Regions from separate parts of the Streptomyces sp. HP-A2021 genome, predicted to be linked through region 3. Evidence: riboswitches for the same ligand, from Rfam matches in the RefSeq annotation. Region 3 holds a riboswitch; each other region holds the start of a gene.

Evidence for each region. Region 3 has a riboswitch for thiamine pyrophosphate ahead of thiC (phosphomethylpyrimidine synthase ThiC). Riboswitches for the same ligand answer to the same signal wherever they lie in the genome.
Region 1: linked by a shared signal. The riboswitch ahead of thiO (glycine oxidase ThiO) and the one ahead of thiC (phosphomethylpyrimidine synthase ThiC) in region 3 are both predicted to bind thiamine pyrophosphate.
Region 2: linked by a shared signal. The riboswitch ahead of MQE23_RS13080 (thiamine ABC transporter substrate-binding protein) and the one ahead of thiC (phosphomethylpyrimidine synthase ThiC) in region 3 are both predicted to bind thiamine pyrophosphate.

Annotation. Positions count from the first base shown of each region.
Region 1 covers NZ_CP094344.1:7,197,385-7,200,654, reverse strand. Annotated here, with positions in the region: gene MQE23_RS32520 (FAD-dependent oxidoreductase) at 1-1,178, opposite strand, end outside; TPP riboswitch at 1,340-1,451, shown strand; gene thiO (glycine oxidase ThiO) at 1,449-2,618, shown strand; gene thiS (sulfur carrier protein ThiS) at 2,615-2,815, shown strand; gene MQE23_RS32505 (thiazole synthase) at 2,818-3,270, shown strand, end outside.
Region 2 covers NZ_CP094344.1:2,914,450-2,917,719, forward strand. Annotated here, with positions in the region: gene MQE23_RS13075 (iron ABC transporter permease) at 1-679, opposite strand, end outside; gene MQE23_RS13080 (thiamine ABC transporter substrate-binding protein) at 655-1,692, opposite strand; TPP riboswitch at 1,817-1,923, opposite strand; gene rlmN (23S rRNA (adenine(2503)-C(2))-methyltransferase RlmN) at 1,964-3,070, opposite strand.
Region 3 covers NZ_CP094344.1:5,049,588-5,052,857, reverse strand. Annotated here, with positions in the region: gene thiC (phosphomethylpyrimidine synthase ThiC) at 1-1,529, opposite strand, end outside; TPP riboswitch at 1,522-1,711, opposite strand; gene MQE23_RS22705 (YibE/F family protein) at 1,784-3,270, shown strand, end outside.

The DNA.
Region 1 (3,270 bases), 2.1 Mb from region 3:
CCCGACTCGATCAGGCGGCGGCCCTGCGCCAGGTCCCGGGGGCGGCCCACCGCCAGCAGCGCGACCAGCCGGTCGCCGCGCAGCCAGCAGACCGTCCAGGCCGGTCCGGCCGGGTCGCCCCGCCACAGGGTCGTGTCGGCGGCCGCGTGGTGCCCGGCGTACTGCACGAACCGCCCGAACTGCTCCGACCAGAAGTACGGCACGGGGTCGTACACCGCCGGGGTCTCCCCCGAGGCCCGGCCGACGATGTTCACGGCGACCGTGCGCGGCCCCTGGAGGGCGTTGTCCCAGTGGTGCACCAGCAGACGCTCGCCGTACCGGCCCGAGGGGAAGGAGGCGCAGTCGCCGACCGCGTACACGTCGGGCACCGAGGAACGCAGGTGCTGGTCGGCCACGATCTCGCCGTGCGTGCCCAGCTCGACCCCGGAGCCGGACAGCCAGGCCGTGGCCGGGCGGGCGCCGATGCCGACGACGACCGCGCCCGCGGGCAGCCGCGAGCCGTCGTCGAGAACCACCGTGCCGGGTTCCACACGCTCCACGCGCGCGTGCGTCCGCAGCACGGCGCCCGCGTCGGCGTACCAGCCGGCCATCGGCGCGGCGACCTCGGCGGGCAGCGCCCCGGCGAGGGGCCGTTCGGCGGCCTCCACCACGGTCACCGCGCAGCCCGCCTCGCGCGCGGCGGTGGCGAACTCCGCGCCGATCCAGCCCGCGCCGACGACCACGATGTCGTGCCGGCGGGCCAGCACCGGCCGCAGCCGCTCGGCGTCGTCCAGGGTGCGCAGCAGGTGCACGCCCGGCACGCCCTCCGCGCCGGCCAGCCGGATGGGTTCGGCACCGGTCGCGACGACCAGGACGTCGTACGGCACGGGCCCGTCCTCGGTGTCCAGCTCGTGGTCGCCGGGGCGCAGGCCGAGCACCTCGCAGCCGAGCCGCAGTTCGATGCCGAGGGCCTCGAAGTCGACGTCGAAGGCGGAGCCCTCGGCCTTTCCGAGCAGGACGGCCTTGGACAGCGGGGGCCGGTCGTAGGGCTGGTGGGGCTCGGCACCGATCAGGCTCACGGTGCCGGTGAAGCCCTGCTCGCGCAGGGCGACCGCGGTCTGGACCCCGGCCATGCCCGCGCCCGCCACGACCACGCGCCGCGGCGCGGACGAACCTGGTTCCTGCGTCTGCTCGCTCACCTGATCACCATAGACAACTGACATTTTGTCAGTCAGTGCTCATGTGCAGTGACCTGCTCCACACGCGACCGGGACGAGGACATGACCGTTCAGGGACCGGGCCCATGGCGGTGGCTCCCTTACTGCGCCGTACGGCATCGGGCTAGGGTGGGTGGCCAACGCAAGGCACTCGCGGGAGCCCGGACGCACCGGGCTGAGAGGGAGGCTGGCGGCCTCCGACCGTACGAACCTGATCCGGGTCATGCCGGCGAAGGGAGGGGCTGGACGCCCATGTCGCGTACGCGAACGTCAGACGTCCTCGTCATCGGGGGCGGGATCATCGGCCTGGTCACCGCGTGGCGGGCCGCGCAGCGCGGGCTCGCCACGGCCGTGGTGGACCCGGAGCCGGGCGGCGGAGCCGCACAGGTGGCGGCCGGGATGCTGGCCGCCGTCACGGAACTGCACTACGGCGAGCAGACCCTGCTCGCCCTCAATCTGGCCTCCGCCCGGCGCTATCCGGACTTCGCGGCCGAGCTCACCGAGGAGACCGGCCACGACCTCGGCTACCGCCGCTGCGGCACGCTCGCCGTGGCCCTGGACGCCGACGACCGGGCCCATCTGCGCGACCTGCATGCCCTGCAGCAGCAGTCGGGCCTGGAGTCGCAGTGGCTGTCGGGGCGGGAGTGCCGTCGCCTGGAGCCGATGCTCGCGCCGGGCGTGCGCGGCGGGCTGCGGGTCGACGGGGACCACCAGATCGACCCGCGGCGGCTGGCCGGGGCGCTGGTCGCCGCGTGCGAGCGGGCCGGTGTGGTCTTCCACCGGGCGTGGGCCGAGCGGCTGACCGTCGTGGGCGATCGGGCCACGGGTGCCGTCACGGACGACGGCACCCCGCTGGACGCCGGGCAGGTCGTGCTGGCCGGGGGCAGCCTCAGCGGGCGGCTCGCGGGCGTCCCGGAGGACGTGCTGCCGCCCGTGCGGCCGGTGAAGGGGCAGGTCGTACGGCTGACCATGCCGCAGCGGCACGGGCCGTTCCTGAGCCGGACCGTGCGCGCGGTCGTGCGCGGCAGCCACGTCTACCTGGTGCCCCGCGAGAGCGGCGAGCTGGTCGTCGGGGCGACCAGCGAGGAGCTGGGCTGGGACACCACCGTGACCGCGGGCGGCGTGTACGAGCTGCTGCGCGACGCGCACGAGCTGGTCCCGGGCATCACCGAGCTGCCCCTCACCGAGACCCGGGCCGGACTGCGCCCCGGCTCCCCCGACAACGCTCCGCTGCTCGGCCCGACCGGTCTCGAAGGGCTCCTGCTGGCCACCGGGCACTACCGCAACGGCGTCCTGCTCACGCCGGTCACCGGCGACGCCCTGGCGCACGTCCTGGCGACGGGTGAACTCCCCGAAGAGGCCCGCCCCTTCACGCCGAAGCGCTTCAGCACCGCCACCGCCCTCACGGAGCAGCCCGCATGAACATCTCCGTCAACGGAGAGCCCCGGGACGTCCGGCCCGGCACGGCTCTCGACACCGTCGTGAAGTCCCTCACCGCCGCGCCGTCCGGCGTGGCCGCCGCCCTGAACGAAACCGTCGTCCCGCGCGCGCAGTGGCCGTCCACGCCCCTCGCCGAGGGGGACCGCGTGGAAGTCCTCACCGCCGTCCAAGGAGGCTGACCATGGCCGACGATCCGTTTGTCCTCGGTGGTACGTCCTTCACGTCCCGCCTGATCATGGGTACGGGCGGGGCTCCCAGCCTCGATGTGCTGGAGCGGTCGCTGGTCGCGTCCGGGACGGAGCTGACGACGGTCGCGATGCGCCGGGTGAACGCCTCGGTGCACGGCTCGGTGCTGTCCGTCCTGGACAAGCTGGGCATCCGCGTCCTGCCCAACACGGCGGGTTGCTTCACCGCCGGTGAGGCCGTCCTCACGGCCCGCCTCGCGCGCGAGGCCCTCGGCACCGACCTGGTCAAGCTGGAGGTCATCGCCGACGAGCGCACGCTGCTGCCGGATCCGATCGAGCTGCTGGAAGCGGCCGAGACGCTGGTCGACGACGGGTTCACGGTGCTGCCGTACACCAACGACGATCCCGTGCTGGCGCGGAAGCTGGAGGACGTCGGCTGCGCGGCGATC
Region 2 (3,270 bases), 2.1 Mb from region 3:
GGACGACACCGAAGGAGGTGAAGGTGAACAGGAAGACCATGAGCGCGGCGGCGGCCACGGCGGGCGCGAGCGCCGGCAGCGTGACCTGTCGCCAGGCCCGCAGCGGCGACGCCCCGAGCATCCGCGCGGCCTCCTCCTGCCGCGGGTCGAGCTGCGCCCACAGCCCGCCGACGGTCCGCACGACGACCGCGTAGTTGAAGAAGACGTGCGCGAGCAGGATCGCCCACACCGTCGTGTCCAGCCGTACGCCCCACAGCTCGTCGAGCAGCCCGCCGCGCCCGACCAGCGCCAGGAACGCCGTACCGACGACGACCGTCGGCAGCACGAACGGCACGGTCACGACCGCCCGCAGGACCTGCTTGCCGCGGAAGTCGAAGCGGGCGAAGACATACGCGCCGGGCAGTGCGACCAGCAGCGTGAGCGCCGTCGAGACGACCGCCTGCCAGGTGGTGAACCACAGGACGTGCCGGACGTCCGACTGGGCCAGCACCTCCCCGAGCCGCCCGAACTGCCAGACCCCGTCGACCTTCAGACCGCGCGCGACGATCGCGGCGACGGGGTAGGCGAAGAAGACCGCGAAGAACGCGACGGGCACGGCGATGAGCCCGAGCCGCGCCGCGCTCCCGCGCCGGTCCTTGCGGACGGCTGCTTCGGTCACTTCAGTACGAGCGAGGTCCACGACTTGACCCACTGGTCACGGTTGTCGGCGATCTTCGCCGGGTCCATGGTCTCCGGGTCCTTGGCCTGCGGCCCGTACTTCACGAACTCCGGCGGCACCTGGGCGCCCTCGCGCACCGGGTACACGTACATGTTGAGCGGCATGTCCTCCTGGAACCGCTCGCTGATCAGGAAGTCGAGGAGCGCCTTGCCACCCTTGCTGTTCTTCGCGTTGCTCAGCAGCCCGGCGTACTCGACCTGCCGGAAGCAGGTGCCCTGCGCGACCCCGGTCGGTGCCGTGCTGGGCTTCGGGTCGGTGTAGACGACCTCGACGGGCGGCGAGGAGGCGTACGACACGACGAGCGGCCGGTCCCCCTTGGCCTTCTTGCCGCCGGCCGAGCCGGAGAACTCCTCGTTGTAGGCCTGCTCCCAGCCGTCGACGACCTTCACGCCGTTGGCCTTGAGCTTCTTCCAGTACCCCGCCCAGCCCCCGTCGCCGTACTTCGCGGCGGTGCCGAGCAGGAAGCCCAGGCCGGGCGAGGAGGTGGAGGCGTTCTCGGTGACCAGGAGGTTCTTGTACTGGGGCTTGACCAGGTCGTCGAAGCTGCGCGGCGGGGCGAGCTTGTGGTCGGCGAAGTACTTCTTGTCGTAGTTGACGCAGATGTCGCCCGTGTCGATGGGCGTGACCCGGTGCTTGCCCTGGTCGGCCCGGTACTCCGGCGCGATCCGGTCCGCGCCCTTCGGCTCGTACGGCTGGAACAGGCCATTGTCGAGGGCGCGGGACAGCAGCGTGTTGTCGACGCCGAAGAAGACGTCGCCCTGCGGGTTGTCCTTGGTCAGGATGGCCTTGTTCACGGCCTGCCCGGCGTCGCCGTCCTTGAGGACGTTCACCTTGTAGCCGGACTGCTTCTCGAAGGCCGCGATGACGTCCTTCGAGGCGGCCCACGAGTCGTGGCTGACGAGGGTCACGGTCTTGGAGTCGCCGGACCCCTGGCCGCCGTCGGACGACCCGCACGCGGCGAGCGTGCCGGCCATGCCGAGCCCGACGGCCACGGCTGTCAGCCGCTTGAGGTTGTTGCTCACTGGATTCCTCCTGGAGGACCAGGAGAAGACGCGGCCCTGCCCGGGATCTCTGGGGGTCCCGGGCAGGGCGCAACAGCTCGAGTGATGACCGATCTCCCTACCCAGAATGACCTGGGCCAGGTTCGGAGGGTCTGCGGCCGTGTGCCGCACTCTCAGCGCTGTGGCGCTCCCCTGTCGGAATATGAAGGTGTCGGAAAATACGGTTGTGCTTACGCCGGTCAGACTACCGTTCGGTGGCCGCGAGCTGGCCACACGCCCCGTCGATCTCCTGACCACGGGTGTCCCGGATCGTCACCGGCACACCATGGGCCGCGATGGCCTCCACGAACGCCTTCTCGTCCTCCGGCCGGGAAGCCGTCCACTTCGACCCGGGCGTCGGGTTGAGCGGGATCAGGTTCACGTGCACGGGCCTGCCCTTGAGCATCCGCCCGAGCCGGTCACCGCGCCAGGCCTGATCGTTGATGTCCCGGATCAGCGCGTACTCGATGGACAGCCGGCGCCCGGACTTGGCGCTGTACTCGAAGCCTGCGTCCAGCACCTCCCGGACCTTCCACCGCGTGTTCACGGGGACGAGGGTGTCGCGCAGCTCGTCGTCGGGGGCGTGCAGTGAGATCGCGAGGCGGCACTTGAGGCCCTCGTCCGCGAACCGGTGGATGGCCGGGACGAGACCGACCGTCGAGACGGTGATCCCGCGCTGCGACAGCCCCAGGCCGTCGGGCTCGGGGTCGGTGAGCCGCCGGATGGAGCCGAGGACCCGGTTGTAGTTGGCGAGCGGCTCGCCCATGCCCATGAACACGATGTTGCTGAGCCGAGCCGGCCCGCCCGGCACCTCACCGTCCCTGAGCGCCCGCATACCGTCCACGATCTGGTGCACGATCTCGGCGGTGGACAGGTTCCGGTCGAGCCCCGCCTGCCCGGTCGCACAGAACGGGCAGTTCATCCCGCACCCGGCCTGCGAGCTGATGCACATGGTCACCCGGTCCGGGTAGCGCATCAGCACGGACTCGACGAGCGTCCCGTCGAACAGCCGCCACAGCGTCTTGCGGGTGGTGCCCTGATCGGTCGACAGATGCCGCACGACGGTCATCAGCTCGGGCAGCAGGGCCTCCTGCAGCCGCCCGCGCGACCCGGCCGGAATATCGGTCCACTGCTCCGGATCGTGCGCGTACCGCGCGAAGTAGTGCTGCGAGAGCTGCTTGGCACGAAACGGCTTCTCCCCGACAGCGGCAACGGCCTCCTTGCGCTCGGCAGGAGTGAGGTCGGCGAGATGCCGCGGCGGCTTCTTGGCTCCGCGCGGGGCGACGAAAGTGAGTTCTCCGGGTGCAGGCATAACTCGTCCAGTGTGGCAGATCAACTCCGGCGGCCCAGGCCAGAGCGGGGTGGGGGCGGTCACCCGTGGGCGTCGGCTGTCAGCGTTGGTCGGCCTCGGACGGCCCAGGGACGGCCCAGCACTGATCGAGGACGCCGTGATCACTGCCTTGTAAGCCCGGTGGCACGGGTGTACAACGACGTCGTGACAACTCAACCAAC
Region 3 (3,270 bases):
CGGAACTCGAAACGGGCGTCGGACAGCGCGTCGTCCCACTCCTGGGCACCCGGGTGTCCCTTGGCGAGGTCCGCGGCGTGGGCGGCGATCTTGTAGGTGATGACGCCGGTCTTGACGTCGTCACGGTTCGGCAGGCCCAGGTGCTCCTTGGGCGTGACGTAACACAGCATGGCCGTGCCCCACCAGGCGATCATCGCGGCGCCGATGCCGGAGGTGATGTGGTCGTACGCCGGTGCGACGTCCGTGGTCAGCGGGCCGAGCGTATAGAACGGAGCTTCATCGCAGATCTCCTGCTGAAGGTCGATGTTCTCCTTGATCTTGTGCATCGGGACGTGGCCCGGGCCTTCGATCATGGTCTGTACGTTGAAACGCTTCGCGATCCGGTTGAGTTCCCCGAGAGTCCGGAGTTCGGCGAACTGCGCCTCGTCGTTGGCGTCCGCGATCGAGCCCGGCCGCAGGCCGTCGCCGAGGGAGTACGTGACGTCGTACGCGGCGAGGATCTCGCAGAGCTCCTCGAAGTTCTCGTACAGGAACGACTCCTTGTGGTGCGCGAGGCACCAGGCGGCCATGATCGAGCCGCCGCGCGAGACGATGCCGGTCTTGCGGTTGGCCGTCAGCGGCACGTACGGCAGGCGCACGCCCGCGTGGACCGTCATGTAGTCCACGCCCTGCTCGGCCTGTTCGATGACCGTGTCCTTGTAGATGTCCCAGGTCAGCTCCTCGGCCTTGCCGTCGACCTTTTCCAGGGCCTGGTAGAGCGGCACGGTGCCGATGGGCACGGGGGAGTTGCGCAGCACCCACTCGCGTGTGGTGTGGATGTTGCGGCCGGTGGACAGGTCCATGACCGTGTCGGCGCCCCAACGGGTCGCCCAGGTCATCTTCTCGACCTCCTCCTCGATGGAGGACGTCACCGCCGAGTTGCCGATGTTGGCGTTGACCTTCACCAGGAACCGCTTGCCGATGATCATCGGCTCGATCTCCGGGTGGTTGACGTTGGCCGGGAGCACCGCCCGGCCCGCCGCGATCTCGTCACGCACCACCTCGGGCGACACGTTCTCCCGGATGGCGACGTATTCCATCTCGGGCGTGATCTCGCCGCGGCGGGCGTACGCGAGCTGTGTGACGGCCTTGCCGTCCCGGCTGCGGCGCGGCTGGCGCGGCCGTCCGGGGAAGACGGCGTCGAGGTTGCGCAGGCCGCCGCGGGGTGAGGTGTGCTTGATGCCGTCGTCCTCGGGACGGACGGGGCGGCCCGCATACTCCTCGGTGTCGCCACGGGCGATGATCCAGTTCTCGCGCAGCGGCGGCAGGCCCCTGCGGACGTCGGTCTCGACGAGCGGATCGGTGTACGGGCCGGATGTGTCGTACAGCGTGACCGACTGCCCGTTGGTGAGATGCACCTGACGGACCGGCACGCGCAGGTCGGGGCGGGTGCCCTCGATGTACGCCTTGTGCCAGCCGATGGACTTCCCGGCCTCCTCGGACTGTGCGTCCTGAACGGAGGCAGGCGTGCGTGCGTCCTTGTTGGTCATGAGACCTACTCCCTACGCCGGCATTACCCGGTAACAGGTTCGGCGGTCGACGCAGCGGCTTCCGTCTGCCGACGTTCCGTGTGAAACATCACTCGACTTCGGTGATGTTTCATGTGAAACATCGCTGGGACGGAGGTCAGCGCCCTCTCAGCCCGGTGCTCCGAGCTCCCGCGTGTACAAAAGGTGCCTCCACGCTAGCGGCAATTCTGGCGCGGTGAACAGAGGGCCCCCCTCGTTCTTGCGATGATCGGTCGGTGACCACGACGCAGCGTCCTCCTTACCCACCGCCCGAACCGCCCCGCGGATCCGGCGCCGGCAACGGCAACGGCCGTGGACACGAGCACGATTTCGCCGCCGGGGGCGGGCACGGGCCTGCCCGGGGACAGACACAGGGGCACAGGCCCGGTCCCGGCAGCGGCCACAGTGCCGGTCCGGCCGGTACGTACGGTGCCGGTTCCGGAGGCTGGCACGGCCCTGGCCCCGGAGAGGGCGACAGGCCCGGCGGAGGCGACGGGTACGGGCACGGAGAAGGCGACAGGCCCGGCGGAGGCCACGGGCGCGGCGGAGACGACGGGTACGGCGAAGGACCCGGTCCGGGCGGAGGCCACGGGCACGGTGGAGGCGACGGGCACGGCGGTGGCGACGACGGGCACGGTCACGGAAACGGACCCGGCTCCGCCCCGGGCGGCGGGCACGGGCACTCGCACAGCCACAACCATGGTCCTGCCACGCCCGTCTCCATGCACTTGCGCAAGGTCATCGCGGCGGTCCTGATCCCCTTCGCCGCCGCCGTGCTGGTCGGTCTCGCCGTGCTGTGGCCGGGCGGCGCCCCGCCGCACGAGCGCACCGGCGTCGGCTTCGACCGGCAGACACAGGAGGCCTCGGTCACCAAGGTCGTGTCGGTGAGCTGCAAGGAGGCCGGCGCCTCGGGCGTCCCGCCGACCGGCGACACCTCCACCGCCGAGGGCTCCTCCGCGGTGCAGCAGGAGAACGGCACCTGCAAGCGGGCGACGATCCGGGTCGACAGCGGCAAGGACAAGGGCCGTACCTTCACCGAGATCGTCCAGCCGGACCAGTCCCGCCAGTTGCACGAGGGCCAGAAGGTCGTGGTCGCCTACGAGCCCTCCGCGCCGAAGGACCTCCAGTACTCGGTCACCGACATCAACCGCCGCCTGCCCTTGGCGCTGCTCGCCGGTATCTTCGCCCTCGCCGTCGTGGTCGTCGGGCGACTGCGGGGTGTCATGGCCCTGGTCTCGCTGGCCATCAGCTTCATGGTGCTGAACTTCTTCATCCTGCCCGCGATCCTTCAGGGCTCGAACCCGCTGCTCGTGGCGGTGGTGGGCGCGAGCGCCATCATGCTCATCGCCCTGTATCTGTGTCATGGCCTGTCCGCGCGGACCTCCGTAGCGGTGCTCGGCACCCTGATCTCGCTGCTGCTGATCGGCGTTCTCGGCTCGCTGTTCATCGACTGGGCCGCGCTCACCGGCAACACCGACGACAACACCGGTCTGATCCACGGCCTCTACCCGACGATCGACATGAGCGGTCTGCTGCTCGCCGGCGTCATCATCGGATCGCTCGGTGTGCTCGACGACGTGACGGTCACGCAGACGTCGGCGGTCTGGGAGCTGCACGAGGCCAATCCGTCCATGGGCTGGCGTGGCCTCTACCGCGCGGGGATCCGGATCGGCCGCGACCACATCGCCTCGGTCGTCAACACCCTGGTCCTCGCCTACGCGGG